2 regions of the Polaromonas sp. P1_G4 genome follow, and region 1 is predicted to be linked to the other one. Evidence: riboswitches for the same ligand, from Rfam matches in the RefSeq annotation. Region 1 holds a riboswitch; the other holds the start of a gene.
What was found. Region 1 has a riboswitch for glycine ahead of AC1D1X_RS09525 (D-amino acid dehydrogenase). Riboswitches for the same ligand answer to the same signal wherever they lie in the genome.

Region 1 (8,450 bases):
GCAATAGCCGAGCGCGTGCGCGGTGACTGCCAGAAACGCAATACCGCGCGGGATGTGAAAGTCCACATAACGCCCAACCTTGTCGCTGTGGGTGACTCCGCGTTGCTGTGCCAGGTAATGGAAAACCTTATTTCCAATGCATGGAAGTTCACCGTCCATGCCACTGCCCCCGAGATCTGGGTTGGGGCGCAGCACCCCGACAACGAAAGTACAGTTTATTTTGTCCGTGATAACGGCGTCGGGTTTGACATGACGTACGCGGACAAATTGTTCGGTACCTTCCAGCGCCTGCATTCACCGGGTGAGTTTGCAGGGATGGGAATCGGGCTGGCAAGCGCTCACCGGATCATTTCCCGTCACGGCGGTCGTATCTGGGCCGAAGGGGCGGTGGGGCAAGGTGCCACATTTTTCTTCACCATACCATCGCCTGTGCGGCAACACTCGCCCGATGAAAGCCCGGCTGATGCGAAAAAACACAGGAGCCAGCCATGACTCAACTGCAGAACCGGCGCATTTTGCTGATCGACGACATGCCGTCCATCCACGAAGACTTCCGGAAAATTCTTGCGTCCAGACCGGTTGCGCATGACCTGGACGATGCCGAAGCCCTGTTGTTTGGCGACGCCGCACCGGTGTCCGATGATGGCTTTGAGCTGGACTCGGCCTACCAGGGACGTGAGGGTCTGGACAAGGTCGAGGCATCCGTTCGGGCCGGGCGGCCCTATGCCATGGCCTTTGTGGACATGCGCATGCCGCCGGGCTGGGATGGTGTGGAGACCATCGAACGGCTCTGGCGCGTTGATCCAAAGGTACAGATCGTCATCTGCACCGCCTACTCCGACCACGCCTGGGAAGATGTGTTCGCGCGGCTGGAGGCCCGGGATCGCCTCCTGATTCTGAAAAAACCATTTGATCCGGTTGAAGTCAGCCAGCTGGCAAGAATGCTGACCACCAAATGGGAGCTGGCGCAGCAGGCGGCAGCGCAGGTGAGCGGCCTGGAGGAGGCCGTGCAGGAGCGCACCCGCGCCTTGCATGACAGCGAATCACAACTGCGCCAGATCACGGACAGCGTGCCCGCCTTGATTGCCTATATCGACGCCGAACAGCGCTTTCAGTTCCATAACCTTGCCTACGAAGAAGTTCTTGGCCTGAAGCACGACCAGATCCACGGCAAGACCATGCGTGAGCTGATGGGCGACGAGCTCCACGAAAAAGAGCGGGGCAAGATTGAAGAGGCGCTCGCTGGTTACGCGGCGCAATACGACCGCACGCAGGCCACGTCGGATGGCCAGCTGCGCGACTACGTCATGCAGTACTTTCCACGCTACGGCGAAAACGAGGACGAAGGCAAGGTTGTCGGCTTCTTCTCGCTGGGCACCGATGTGACCGAACTCAAGCGCATTGACCGCATGAAGAGTGAGTTTGTCTCTACCGTCAGTCATGAGTTGCGCACCCCGCTGACCTCCATTCGCGGCTCACTGGGCCTGATCGCCGGCGGCGTGGCCGGTGAGCTGCCGGCCATGGCCAAAAACCTGGTCGGCATCGCTACCAACAATTGCGAACGGCTCATCAGGTTGATCAACGACATTCTTGACAGCGAAAAAATCGAATCCGGAAAAATGCGGTTTGACTTCCAGCAGATGGAACTGCAACCTTTGCTGACGCAAGCCCTGACGGCCAACGAAGGCTTCGCAGGCCAGCACAACGTCAAGCTGGTTCTGGATGCCCCGGCAGAAGCGGTAAGGGTCAGCGTCGACAGCGACAGGCTGACCCAGGTCATTACCAACCTGTTGTCCAACGCGGTGAAATTCGCGCCGGCCCAGTCCCGTGTGGAAGTCCGGCTGCTGTGCAAGAGCGGCAGGGTCCGGGTGGAAGTCGCCGACAGCGGCCCCGGCATTCCCGAAGAGTTCCGAAAGCGCATCTTTCAGAAATTCTCGCAAGCCGACACATCGGACACCCGAAAAATGGGTGGTACGGGCCTGGGCCTGAACATCTCGCGTGCCATCGTGGAGCGGATGGGCGGCCAAATCGGGTTCACGACGGAAACCGGCGTCGGAACTGTTTTCTTCTTTGAGCTGCCCGAGGCGGTGCCGGCGCCGATTCAGACCAGCATCAGGTCCGGCGCAGCGACCAGGCCGCTCATCCTGGTCTGCGAAGACGATCCCGACATTGCCCGCCTGATCAACCTGATGCTTGATAAAGGCGGCTTTGACTCGGACATGGTGCACAGCGCAGGGCAGGCGCTGGAGCAAGTCATGCTGATGCCCTACGCTGCCATGACGGTCGACCTGAACCTGCCCGACCAGGACGGCATCAGCCTGATCCGGGCACTGCGCCGCGAAGAGGCGACGAAAGACCTGCCGATCGTGGTGGTTTCAGCAAATGCTGAAGAAGGCGAGCTCGAGTTCAATACCCAGCCGCTGGCGGTTTCAACATGGCTGGAAAAACCCATCGACGAGAACCTCCTGATCCTCAGTTTGCACCGTGCCATCGGTAACATGGCCGAAGGCCGGCCGCGCATTCTGCATGTCGAGGACGACCTCGACATACAGCGCATTGCCGCCGCCATTGCCCAGGACTTTGCCACCTTCGAATTTGCCGCCACGCTGCGCGAGGCACGCGACCAGCTTGCGCGCCGCCGCTACGACCTGGTGCTGCTCGACCTGACGTTGAAAGACGGCTCGGGCTGGGGGCTGCTGGACACCATTGAAGCACTGGACATCGTGCCGCCAGTGGTCGTGTTTTCTGCGCACGATGTGGAGCCGAAGCAAAGCCAGCGCGCAGAAGCGGTACTAGTGAAGGCACACACTTCCAACGAGCAGTTGATCCGCACCCTGCAGCGGGTGCTCGATGAAAGCCTGTGGGGGACGGTTCACCCACCTCTAAGCGCCTGAAATAGATCCACCCCCGTCCAGGCTCACTGGCGTGTAGCCTGTTCCCCCCTCGAGGGGGCGGCGCCTGGGGCCGGCGAAGCCGGACCCTCGGCCCCCGCTGGTGGAATACCCCTGTTAGTTACGCCATTGGACTCTTCACGCCAGCGGATGCCGTGGAACCGGCTTTGCCGGGCCGCAGGCACCGTCCCCTGCAAGGGGAAAAGGGCTACACGCAGTGAGCCCGATAGGGGTGCACCAATTTTTCGGCTTTGCCAGACCGCAGGCGGGCGGCCCCCTCGGGGGGCAGGGAGCTACACGAAGTGAGCGACCGTGGGGGCCTTACTTCTTTTGACTGGCGCGGTAGACCTGCATCACCGTCGCGAAATCGCGATCAAAGTTGATGGGCAGGAATGTGTCGTTGCCGGGCAGCTGCTTTTTCAGTGTGGGCGAGAAGCTGTAGCTGAACGAGCATTTCTTCACGCGTGCCTGCAGTTCGGGCGAAACGTCCTTGCTCATGGTCCAGGTTTCCGTCATGAAGGGCGGGCTTTCCCAGATCGTGCGAATGCTCGAGCCCTTGACGTCACCCTTGACGACCATGCGCTGGTACAAATCGCTGGCCACAGCTGCGGCCGGATAAAAACCATGCATCACGCCCGTGACGGAGCGCTCGTGGCCGTTGGAGAACACGACTTCGTAGTCCTTGTCCGGCGTCAGGCCCAGCGCCGGGAACAGCGCGCGCGGCGCGAGGTTGCCCGAGTTGGAGGTGGGTGTGGTGTGCGCGATTTTCTTGCCAATCAGGTCCTTCGGTTCCCTGTACGGGCTGTCGATGCGGGTGATCAGAATCAGTTTGTAGGAGTTGCGCAGGCCCGTGGCCTTGTTGCCCGGAACGCCAAACGGCGCCGGCTGGCCGGCGGTGACCAACTGCGCAGCCAGGCCGGGGTTGACCTGTGCCAGCTGGACCTTGCCGGCCGAGATACCTTCAATCAGCTCTTTTTCACCGAGGATGTCGATGTTGCTGGTCTTGTCCATCGATTCGCCTTGCGCGTTTTGCAGGTCGATGTTTCCGCAGCGTGACAGGTGGCTGAAGTAGTCGCCCCACAAGGCCATGGTTTCGCTCTTGCCATAGGTCTTGGGCATGGCCACGACCATTTTTTCGCGTGGGCCGGAATATTTTTCGGGCGCGGGGGTAGCAGCCGCAGCTTTCGCCTTGCGTGCAGGCTTTGCCTCGTCGGTCTGGGCTGTTGCTGAACCCAGGGCGCAAGCGGCGCTGGCCAATATTGCGGCATGGCGCAGATAAAACTTCATCTTGATCACTCCAGTTGTCTATGAAACCGATACGCAGGAATGCCGGTTTGTGTGCCCTTGGCCGCACAAACCGCGTTCCCAGCCCAATCAGTGTGCATGACGGTGCATCAAAACGAACTTTTTGTTACATTCGAATGAATACCTTCGTGACATAAATCAGCGTATCTGCGTCAGAGGCTGTTGTTTTTTCATTGAAAAGATGGCGCTGGCAACCTGTAAGCGCCTGGGCGGCGGCGAATACTGCGCCTCAGGATACGCGCGTGCTGTGCGGCGGGGGGGGGGGGGCGGCGGACGCCTCAAGCGGCGAGCGAGGCGTCGATTTTGCCGAGCAGCCATTGCAGCCCGGCCAGGTGCCGTACGGCCAAGTTGCCCGGGCGTGATGCCCGACAGCATGGCCATCGTCCGGGTGCGCGCTGCCCGAAACGCCGCGATGGCCTCTTGCGCATCAGCGGCCGCGTAGTCGCGTTGCTTTTCCAGCACGTAGCCGTCCAGTGATTCCAGCACGGGGCTGGCCTCTGACAAGGTGCGCTGAAACCGCACGTGATAGCCGTCAATCTCGATGTCCCTGATGTGGCAGATCTGCGCGAGGGCCGTGAAGTTTTCGCTCGGAATGCCTTCCCACGACGGCGGCGTCCAGCGCTTGTGGCTTTCAGGAATCGCGTCGTAGAACTGCTCCAGCTGGCGCGGAAAATCCGCCATGGCCTGGAGCGTTGCGGGGTTCAGGGGCAGCGCAGGGCTCATCAGCCGGCCTTGCGCAGCGAAGGCCACAGCACCGCCTGCGCCACGATCACGTTCTCGCCATTGAAGGTCGCCGCCGGCGAGCCGTAAAGCTCGTAACCCATGGCAAGCACCTCACTCACCCGGCGGCAAAAGCTCGCGTCATCCGGGCCGGTAAGGAGCCTGTAGGTGGGAAGACCGTCGGGGGGCGTGGTGGCGGGTGATGTCATGGCGGCAAGCGGCTGATGAACGGAGGGCGATATTACCGTGTCCGTGCAGATGCTGCAGGTGTTGTTGGTCGTGACCGCGGAGGTAGTGCGCGCCGACACGCAGGATCCGGGCGCCCGCCAGCCACCGAAGGCGCTACCCCTATTTGAGCTGCCGCAAGGTTTGCGCTGATTGCGTTGACGGCTGGGCCGCATTTGCGCCAGATCAAGCCGCCCAACGGGCCGTACGGCTCCAATCAATGACGGGAATGTTCCCGTCTCTTCTGTTACTTACCCATGAAAAAGCAAATCATTGCCGCCGCTGCCCTCTGCACCCTTTTGTCGGGTGCCGCTTTTGCCCAAACCGCTGAAGGCCCCTGGCTGGTCCGAGCGCGCGCCGTCCACCTGGACAGCGCCAACGGTGACAGCACCGGCCTCGGGCTGGCCATCAACAACAAGTGGATGCCGGAGTTCGACATCAGCTATTTCCTCAACCCCAACTTCGCAGTCGAGCTGGTGCTGACGGTTCCGCAAAAGCACACGCTGTCGTCCCGCGGCACCGCCATCGGCAGCTTCAAGCACCTGCCGCCCACGCTGATGGCGCAATACCACTTCGACTCGCTGGGTGCGGGCGCCTTCAAGCCCTATGTCGGCGCGGGCGTCAACTACACCCGCTTCAGTGCGGTCAGCCTGCCGGCTGGCGTGGACATCAAACGCAGCAGCTGGGGCCCGGCGCTGCAGGTCGGCGTGGACATTCCCCTCGGCAAGCAGCTGTCCCTGAACTTCGACCTGAAGAAGGTCTACATCCGCACCGACGTGTCCGCGGGCGGCGCCAACATCGGCACGTTCAAGGCCGACCCGATGTTGTTGGGTGTGGGGCTTGGCTGGCGGTTTTGAGCAGAAAAGGGTGAGACGCCCAAACTTGCGCGTCTCTTCTCGCGGGCGCTTGCGGCGGCGCGGGTTCAGGCCTTTGCCATCCCCGGCAACGCCATCACACGCCCCGGCGCCGCCATCCCCGTAAATGCAAAGTCGACTTCCGGCACGCGCCCGCTCACGATGTCCGCAATCGCCGCGCCCGAGCCGCAGGCATGCGTCCAGCCCAGCGTGCCGTGGCCCGTGTTGAGGAAGACATTGGAGGCCTTGCTTTTGCCGATGTAAGGCACATTGCTCGGTGTGGCCGGCCGCAGGCCCGTCCAGAACTGCGCGCCTTCGCCGTCCGTCATGTCGGGAAAGAGTTGTTTTACACGGCGCACGATGGCGTTGCAGCGCACCAGGTTCAGCTCGGTGTTGTAGCCATTAAGCTCGGCCGTGCCGGCAATGCGCAAGCGGTTGCCAAAGCGCGAGAACACCAGCTTGTATTCGTCATCCGTCAGGCTGACCTGATAGGAAGCGGCTTCGTTGATCACTGGCAGCGTGACCGAGTAACCCTTGGCCGGGTAGATGCGCAGGCTTTGCCCCAGCACCTTGGCCCACTGCGCGCTGAAGGCGCCCAGGCACATCACATACGCATCGGCTTTCAGCATCTCGACCTTGCCGCCGGCCTCGCCGCTGCCCATCGCCACCTGCACGCCATTGAGCTGCCCCTGCGCGGCGTCCAGGCCCAGCACCGTGGTGTTGTACAAAAATTTCACACCGGCCTGCTCGCAACGCGCAGCCAGCGCGGCGGTAAAAGCGCGGGCGTCACCCGATTCATCGCTGGGTGTCATGCTGCCGCCCACGATGCTGCCGCGGCATTGCGCCAGTGCGGGCTCAATCGCCACACATTCGTCGGCCGTCTTCATGTCGAGCTCGCAGCCGTGCTCGCGCATGATGCGTGCGGGCTCCTGCGCCGCGTCGTACTCGGCCTGGCTGGTATAGAAGTGCAGGATGCCCTTGGTCTGCGCGTTGTACAGCAGGCCCAGCTCGGCGCGCAGTTTTTGCAGCGCGCCGCGGCTGTACATGCCCAGGTTCACGATCTGCTTGATGTTTTGTGCCGTACGCGCGGGCGTGCAGTTGCGCAAAAACTCCAGCCCCCACAGCCACTGGTTCACATCGGCGCGCAGCCTGAAGAGCAGAGGCGCATCTTCACGCGCCAGCCATTGCAAGACCTTGAGCGGCGCGCCCGGGTTGGCCCAGGGTTCCGCATGGCTCACCGATATTTGCCCGCCGTTGGCAAAACTGGTTTCCATCGCGGCCGCGTTGCGGCGCTCCACCACCGTTACTTCATGGCCGCGTTGCGCCAAATACCAGGCCGTGGTGATACCCGTGACACCAGCTCCCAAAACCATGACTTTCATGACGATTCCTTTTCATTCAAGCAGAACATTGCAGTTGCGCAAGTGCAATGCCTTGGGGTGCTTGAATCAAAAAGAAACGTGGCAACCGCCAAGCCATCACATGCTTGCGGCCGCTTCCACTGTCCTTGTTACCTGAGAGATTCAGCCGCTGCTTTGATGTCGATGACAAGCTTCGGCTTTGCTCCTTCGGTGCGCTGCACCTTGCGTGCGGCGTCTCTCCAGACGGCTGTGTGTTCCGGGCAGTACGGGACCTGAGCGATTATGGAAGTTTGCGCCTTCGGTGGCTGCCTTGTGGGGCAGCGCTCTCCTGCTTGAACGGGTTTGAATTTACCACCGAAGCCTGTTTTGCCAAGCGTGAATAGGGCGTTCAGTACAGGTCTAGCGGGTTGATTCAGCGGCTTAATAGTAGGAAGCAGGGCGGCTCAGCCTTAGCTGGCCGCGTTCACAAACGCGGCTTTGGCATCGGTATAGGCCTCGCGGTCACCCGGGTGCCTGGCCGCCAGTTCCGCCTTGAGCGCGGCATAGCGCGCCGCCAGCGCCGGGTCCGAACGCAGGGCGTCGCGAAAACGCAGGCGCTGCGCCCACACCTCGCCGCCGTGCACCACCAGGTGCAGGTGATGCGTGCGCCGCCCCTCTGCCCAGCGCATCAGCCATTTGCGGTCAGACAGCGAGGCATTGAATTCAGCGGAGGTCGTGTAGCCGTTGGCGCACAGCGGCGCCAGAAGCGCTTCAGCCGCCGCGATTGATTCCACACCGGCCAGCATGTCAATCACCGGTTTGGCCGCCAGGCCGGGCACGGCCGTGCTGCCGATGTGCTGGATGTCGATCAGGCGGGCCGGCAGCTGGGGGGAGAGCGCAAGCAGGCGGTCCCGCTCAGCCACAAACTGCTGGGGCCAGGCCGGGTTGTAGGCCTGCAAGACCACTTCCTCGTGGATAGCGGCAAGCAGCGATTCCTGGTCAGTCATGCGCGTGACGGCTGGCAGGTTGTTGTGCAGGGGCAAAAAACGCTGTGCGACACGCCAGAATCCTTTGCGGGGTCATTTTTAAGGCGGTTTTAAGCATAAAAAAGGCCA
Region 2 (7,463 bases), on a different contig from region 1:
TGGAAGTGGATACGGTAAGGGGCATCGCCTGCATCTTGCTGGTTCTGTTTCATGTGGTAGGGGATACGCCCTCAGTGGGCCTGAAGGTTCCGGAGGGGCACTGGTTGCAGATGTTCAATGAAGGGCTGGCCTATATCCGCATGCCGCTCTTCTCTTTCATCTCAGGCTATGTGTCTGCATTTCGCCCCTCTGAAGGCAATGCTGCTGAATTCATTAAAGGCAAGGTCCGGCGGCTGCTGCTCCCCCTGATTACGGTGGGAACTATTTTTGCCGTCGTGCAGGCCTTCACGCCAGGCGCCAACTCATCGGTCAACCAGTGGTGGCTGTTGCACATTGAGCCCGTGGGGCACTTCTGGTTTCTTGAAGCGCTTTTTATTGTCTTCCTGGTTGTTCTGCTGCTGGAACACCTCAACGCACTTTCTACTGCGACCGGATTTGCAGTGGCTTGGGCGCTCAGCGCGGTGCTGTTTGACTACTTCAGCCCACCCAACTATTTCGCCGCCCGCGGCGCTGTTTACCTTCTGCCTTTTTTCCTGGCCGGGCTTGCCTGCAAACGATTTGACATCGGGACGCCAACGGCCCGGCTTGTGGCGGCGGCCGTATTTATTTGCGCCGCTACCGGGGCCATGCTTTTTCCGCAATTTTCCGAGCAGGGAAGTTCTGTGGCCGCACTGGCGCTCGGCGTCTCAAGCGCCTTTCTTCTTTTGCGGAGTGGCTGGAGTTTCGCGCCCCTGGCCTACATTGGATCCTTCTCATTTGCGATTTACCTGCTGCATGTTTTTTTTACGGCAGCGAGCCGTATCGCCTTCAGGAAATTGGGTATCACGGACACCTATGTCCTGATGACGCTGGGACTCGCCGCCGGGATTGCTGGCCCCGTCGTATCCGCGCTGCTTATCAGCCGGCACGCAGGCCTGAATCTGTGGCTGCTGGGAACTGTGCCGGGCAAGCCGAAAACCAATCCGAAGCCCGTGGTAGCAGCCTGAAGGATCGGGGCTCGAGCCAGCGGCCCATTTCATTCGGGCGCCAAGCCGCTCATCACTGGCGGCGTCCTGGCGCCCCAATCAGTGACTCTGCCGCCGCGGCGAATCCTGAACGGCTCGAACGTCGGAGCAGAAGCCGTGCCGCCGGAGTTGCACGATACTTTTCTCCGAGCATCTTCCAAATCAGCACCATCTGGCGGCTGCATGGAACGACTCCTCTTTCGAACTAAACTGCCTCACGTACCGCAGGCAATCGGACCGGCGCGGGCATGCCGGCGAGTAACCAACAAAAAGATAGAGACAACATACCCATGAATATCGTCATCACCGGCGGCGCCGGATTTCTCGGGGCCAGGCTGGCCCGGCAACTTCTGGACGCGGGGCAATTGGCTCTTGCGGGCAGCGCACCGCAAACCATCCGGACAGTGACACTGGTTGACAGGGTGGCGCCGCCGGCCGCGCTGGCCGCGGACAACCGCATTCGAACCATCACCGGCGATCTGAGCCGGCTGCTGGAAGACGGTCATCCGCAAGCACTCGTGGTGACAGAAAAAGACACGCTGATATTCCATCTGGCGGCGGCAGTCAGCGGTGAATGCGAAGCGGATTTCGACCTTGGCATGCGCAGCAATGTCGATGCTACGCGTGCGCTGCTGCAGGCGTGCCGTGCCCTGAATACATCGCCCACCGTCGTATTCGCCAGTTCGCTTGCAGTGTTTGGCAATTCACCCGAGCAACCACTCCCGGCGGTCATCGATGACAGAACGCTGCCCACACCGCAGAACAGCTACGGCATCCAGAAATTTATCGGTGAACAACTGGTGGCTGATTACGCGCGCAAGGGCTTCATACGCGGGCGCAATGTGCGTCTGATGACGGTGAGCGTGCGGCCCGGAAAACCCAACGGTGCGGCATCGAGCTTTCTCAGCGGCATTATTCGGGAACCCCTTGCGGGAACGAGGGCACAGTGCCCTGTTCCTCCCGAAACGGCCGTGGCTCTTGCGTCGCCCGGACGTACGGTGGAGGGATTGATTCGTGCTTCAGAGGCTACCGACACCGAATGGGGCGCCCGCACAGCCGTCAACCTGCCGGCCCTCAAGACAACGGTCGGTGAAATGGCGCAGGCGTTGGCCCGGGTGGCCGGCAAAGATGCGGCGGGACTGATCGACTGGGTGTACGACCCTGTCATCGCAAGAATCGTGGGCAACTGGCCCGCCGATATCGACGCAGCACGCGCGCGGTCGCTGGGCCTGCTGCCTGACAGTGATTTTGAAAGCATCATCGCGGCGTACTTAAGCGAAAACCCGCGCACGACCGCAGATGCATCGCGGCAATAATGCGTGTGCTTATGGTCGGAAAATCCTGATGCAGAACCGGCCCCAGTCGTCCACAAAATTCCCGGCCCGATCACTCAACGGAGACAAACAACATGAAGCTTTCAAAACTGATTATCGGTATGACGCTCGCAGCGGGATTCATGGCGTCTGCAAATGCACAGACCACCATGAAAATCAGCATTTCCACGGCCCAGAATTCGCATCAGGGCATTGCCATCGACACTTTTGCCAAAGAAGTCGAGAAACGCACAGCAGGCCGCTACAAAGTCCAGACCTTCTACAACGGGGCCCTGGGCGGCGAACGCGAATCCATCGAGGCCGTGCAGCTGGGCACCCAGGAGCTGGCCTTCTCCTCCACCGGCCCCGTACCCAATTTTGTCCCCGAGACCAAGATCCTCGACGTTCCCTTCCTGTTCCGGGACAAGGCGCACGCGCGCGCCGTGCTGGACGGCCCTATCGGCCAGAATCTCCTGACCAAATTCGATGCCAAGGGCTTCAAGGCGCTGGCCTGGGCCGAAAACGGTTTTCGGCACATGACCAACAGCAAGCGGGACGTGAAAGTTCCGGAGGACCTGAAGGGACTGAAGATGCGCACCATGGAAAATCCGGTGCATATCGCTGCGTACAAAGGCCTGGGCATCATCACCACGCCCATGGCTTTTCCCGAAGTATTCACGGCGCTGCAGCAAGGCACGGTCGACGGCCAGGAAAATCCCCTGTCTGTGATCATGTCCGCCAAGTTCGACCAGGTGCAAAAGCACCTTTCACTGACCGGCCACGTTTACTCACCTTGCATTTTCTTGATGAACAAAGCGGCCTTCGACAAGCTCAGCGCTGCCGACAAGACAGCCTTCGTTGATGCCGCCAAGGAAGCGACCAAGGCGAACCGGGCCCGCGTGGACCAGGACGATGCCAACGGTGTAGCCGAGCTGCGCAGCAAAGGCATGACCGTGATCGAAAACGTCGACAAGGCGAAGTTCGTGGCAACGCTGGCGCCGGTCAACGCTGAATTTGAAAAGCAGTTCGGCAAAGCCAACATCGACGCGATCAGGAACTACAAGTAAACCGTACCGCAACTATTTTGCTACTTTTTTTGTAGCTGCTTACGCCCGCCGCCATTGGTCTGCGGGCGTTTTCATTGCAATTCTCAATTCTCCTCATGTATCGGCGCATCCATGAAACAAGCTTTTCTCCAACTTGAACGGTGGACCACCGGCTTCTCCATGCTGGTGGCCTGCGTGATGCTGGTCATCGCATCGGGGCTCGGTGTGTTCCAGATCCTGACGCGTTTTGTCTTCGAGCAGCCTGCAGAGTGGAGTGAAATTCTGATCCGCCTCAGCCTGATCTGGATGGTCTTTATGGGAATTCCCATGGCTTTCCGCCAGGGCGCCATGGTCAGCGTGGATGTGCTCTACCGCTGGAGCCCACCCCGCATCCAGCGGGTGCTGGACTGGCTGGTCTGCATCGCCGCTCTGGCCCTCGTCGCAGTCATCGTCTGGTGGGGCTGGGACTATTCCCTTCGCGGGCGTGTGCAGTCCATGGCCGGCCTTGAATCCATTTCCATGTTCTGGGGTTATGTGGCCATGCCGATCGGCGGCATGTTCTGCGTGATCGGCATCATCGGCAACCTGATTGACACGCAGCGCAATGAACTGGAGACAGCACAATGAAAACCCAAGATGGATTTCACCCCGTTCAAGCAGGGGCCGCGGAACCGGCTTTGCCGGGCCGCAGGCCGGCGGACCCTTTCCCCGTGCAAGGGGCAGGGAACGGCCGCAGGCTCAAAGTGAGTGACCGTGGGGGCCAAGAATGACCGCGGTAATGATCTCGACCATGGTGCTGTGCTTTGCACTCACCGTTTCCGTGGCCGTTTCCATCGGCCTGGCGTCCATCTTCGGTATCCAGGCGTCCAACGCCAACATGCTGATTTCAGTCAAGGAGATGTTCTCCTCGATCAACAAGTTTCCGCTGGCCGCCATTCCCTTCTTCATCCTGGCCGGCAACCTGATGGAAACCGGCGGCATCTCGCGCCGGCTGGTCGAATTCGCCAAAAGCATTGTGGGAGGCGTGCAAGGCGGTCTGCCCATGACCTGCGTGCTGACTTGCATGATTTTTGCGGCAGTGTCCGGCTCCTCTGTGGCCACCACTTTCGCCATAGGCGCCATCCTGATACCGGCACTCATCAAGCACGGCTACCCTACCGCTTACGCTGCGGCCCTGCAGGCCACCAGCGCAGAACTGGGCGTGATTATTCCGCCGTCCATCCCCATGATTCTTTATGGCGTGAGCGCCGAGGTCTCGATCGGCGAACTCTTCATTGCCGGCTTCGGCCCGGGGCTTTTAATCGGCGGCGCATTGATGCTGTTCGTGCACCTGTACTGCCGCTGGAAGGGCTGGGGCAAACAGGACGGTGACGGCCGCCTGAGCTTTGGTAAGGCGACCTGGCAGGCGGGCTGGGCATTGCTGATGCCGGTGATTATTCTGGGCGGGATTTATGGCGGAATTTTCACGCCGACCGAAGCCTCTGCCGTGGCGGTGTTTTATGCGCTGGTCGTGGGCATCGTGATCTACCGCGAGATCAAGCTGGCCGACCTGTACGTCATCCTGCGCAAATCGGTGCTCTCCAGTGCCGTGATCATGTTCATCATCGCCAATGCCGGGTTGTTCGCCTTCCTGATCACCCGGGCCGGCGTGCCGGACGCCATAGGCCACTGGCTGGAAGCCGTGCTGCAGTCGCCCGCCCTCTTCCTGTTGGGCGTCAACGCGGCGCTATTCATCATCGGCATGTTCATTGAAACCAGCGCAGCCATCATCGTGCTGGCGCCCATCCTGGCGCCAGTGGCAGTGCATTTCGGCATTGACCCGGTGCACTTCGGGCTGGTGATGGTGGTCAACCTTGCGCTGGGCATGATCACGCCGCCATTCGGCGTGAACCTGTTTGCAGCCTGCACCGTCGCCAGGATATCGCTGGACCGCATCGTGACCCACCTGCTCCCGTTTGTATTGGTGATACTGGCTTGCCTGATGGTGATCACTTACGTCCCGCAGCTGTCGCTGGCTCTGCGGGATCTCGTCTACGCAAAATAGCTTTTCGGACAGGATTCACGAGGCTGTCATTTTCAGCAGCCATGCTCGGGGTTTCATTTCAGGATGAAATCCATGCAGCTTCACAAAACCGACCGTGCCCGTGCCGAGCTCAAGCCCGGCGTGAGAACGCTAGGCCAGCGCGAGCGCACCCTGCTGCTGATGGCCGACGGCAGCAAGTCGGCCCAGGACTTCCGCCCGCTGTTTGAGGGCGACGGCGAAGCCATTGCCCTGCGCCTTTTGCGCGACGGCTTTCTGGAAGCCCATCCCGGCAAGACGTCCGCGCCGGCAAAAAACCCTGCGCCTGCACCCGCCCAAACACTCACGCCGGCGCAGTTACAGAACTTTCCCAGCCCCGAAACCACCCAGGCCATTCAGGTCTCTGCCGATCAATTTGAAGGCAAGCGCTCGCTTGCCACAACCCGGATGTTCCTGTTCGACATCTGCGAACGCATGTTCGCCCGGCGCAACCCGGAGATGGCCGAGCGCTTTCGCGAAGCGCTGCGCAATGCCAAAGACCGCGAGACCATGCTCAGCGCCTCGCGCGAAATGATCGAGGAAATCGAAAAAATCGCGGGCCACGAGCGCGCCGACTCCATCAGCGAGCGCATCGCCATGCTGCTGCCGCAGCACCAGGCCGCCTGATCGAGCCGACAGCGGCTTCCGTTACACTCAGCGGTGTCAGGAGAGAGTTTTCCTCGCGAAAACCGCCGAAGGCGCACGAGCACCRGGGGGGCACCCCCCTTGAGTAGCACTGAACGCTCAGGCAAAAGGACTGGCAACCGCCCTGCGGCGCACCACGCGGCAAGGCGTTCCCTACTGGAGAGAGGCCGCCTTTCACGGGCAGCCCACCGAAGGAGCAAGCCTGCATCGCCGGGTGAATCTCTCAGGTAAAGTGGACAGCAGGGGCAGCCCATGGATTGAGAACAAGTTCTTGCCATGACCGTMTTTGCCCCCTGGAGAATGCCTTGTCCGATTCGTCCACCTCTTCCGCCGCCCCCGAAACCTTGTTGAAAACGCCCCTGCATGACCTGCATGTGGAGCTTGGCGCGCGCATGGTGCCTTTCGCGGGCTATTCGATGCCAGTGCAGTACCCCGCGGGCCTGATGGCGGAACACCACCACACACGCCAGGCTGCCGGCCTTTTTGACGTGTCCCACATGGGCCAGCTACGCCTGGTGGGTGCTGATGCCGCAGTCGCGCTGGAATCCCTGATACCCGTTGATGTGATCGACCTGCCCGCCGGCAAGCAGCGCTACGGCCTGCTGTTGAACGACGACGGCGGCATCATCGACGACCTGATGTTCTTCAACCGTGACTATGCGAACGGCGGCGACCTGTTTGTCATCGTCAACGGTGCGTGCAAGGCGGGCGACATCGCGCACATCCAGGCCAAAATCGGTTCGCGCTGCGAAGTCATCCCCATGCCCGAGATGGCTCTGATGGCACTGCAGGGCCCGCAGGCCGTCACGGCCTTGCAGCGACTGGCGCCAGGCGTCGAAAAGCTGGTGTTCATGACCGGCGGGCGCTTCACCGTGGCCGGCTGCGACTGCTTCATCACCCGCAGCGGCTACACCGGTGAAGATGGCTTTGAAGTCTCGGTGCCTGCTTCGCAAGCTGACGCACTCGCACGCGCGCTGCTCGCGCAACCTGAAGTCAAACCCATCGGCCTGGGCGCGCGCAATTCGCTGCGGCTGGAAGCGGGCCTGTGCCTCTATGGCAACGACATTGACACCACCACCACGCCGGTGGAGGCCAACCTCAACTGGGCCATGCAAAAGATCCGCCGCACGGGTGGCGCACGTGCCGGCGGCTTTCCGGGTGCGGACAAAATCCTGGCCCAACTGGCAGACCCCGCCCTACTCACCCGCAAGCGTATCGGCCTGGTGGCGCTGGAGCGCGTTCCTGTACGCGACCACACCGAACTGCAAAGCACCGACGGCATGGCTATCGGCGAAGTCACCAGCGGTTTGTTGGGCCCCACCATCAACCAGCCCGTCGCCATGGGTTACATCAAACCTGAGTTCGCTGCGCTAGGCACACGCGTGAACGCCATCGT

Region 2: it holds a riboswitch for glycine, as region 1 does, so the genes downstream of both, gcvT (glycine cleavage system aminomethyltransferase GcvT) here and AC1D1X_RS09525 (D-amino acid dehydrogenase) in region 1, are expected to answer to the same signal.

The regions. Positions count from the first base shown of each region.
Region 1 is NZ_JBFUCA010000146.1:4,181-12,630, forward strand. It holds gene AC1D1X_RS09490 (sensor histidine kinase) at 1-492, shown strand, start outside; gene AC1D1X_RS09495 (response regulator) at 489-2,894, shown strand; gene phnD (phosphate/phosphite/phosphonate ABC transporter substrate-binding protein) at 3,213-4,178, opposite strand; gene AC1D1X_RS09505 (hypothetical protein) at 4,335-4,919, opposite strand; gene AC1D1X_RS09510 (DUF1737 domain-containing protein) at 4,919-5,125, opposite strand; gene AC1D1X_RS09515 (hypothetical protein) at 5,163-5,294, shown strand; gene AC1D1X_RS09520 (OmpW/AlkL family protein) at 5,399-5,998, shown strand; gene AC1D1X_RS09525 (D-amino acid dehydrogenase) at 6,064-7,377, opposite strand; glycine riboswitch at 7,488-7,609, opposite strand; gene AC1D1X_RS09530 (GrpB family protein) at 7,806-8,342, opposite strand.
Region 2 is NZ_JBFUCA010000072.1:3,611-11,073, reverse strand. It holds gene AC1D1X_RS05825 (acyltransferase family protein) at 1-986, shown strand, start outside; gene denD (D-erythronate dehydrogenase) at 1,295-2,320, shown strand; gene AC1D1X_RS05815 (TRAP transporter substrate-binding protein) at 2,413-3,384, shown strand; gene AC1D1X_RS05810 (TRAP transporter small permease) at 3,496-3,990, shown strand; gene AC1D1X_RS05805 (TRAP transporter large permease) at 4,130-5,407, shown strand; gene AC1D1X_RS05800 (hypothetical protein) at 5,480-6,049, shown strand; glycine riboswitch at 6,077-6,192, shown strand; glycine riboswitch at 6,214-6,317, shown strand; gene gcvT (glycine cleavage system aminomethyltransferase GcvT) at 6,373-7,463, shown strand, end outside.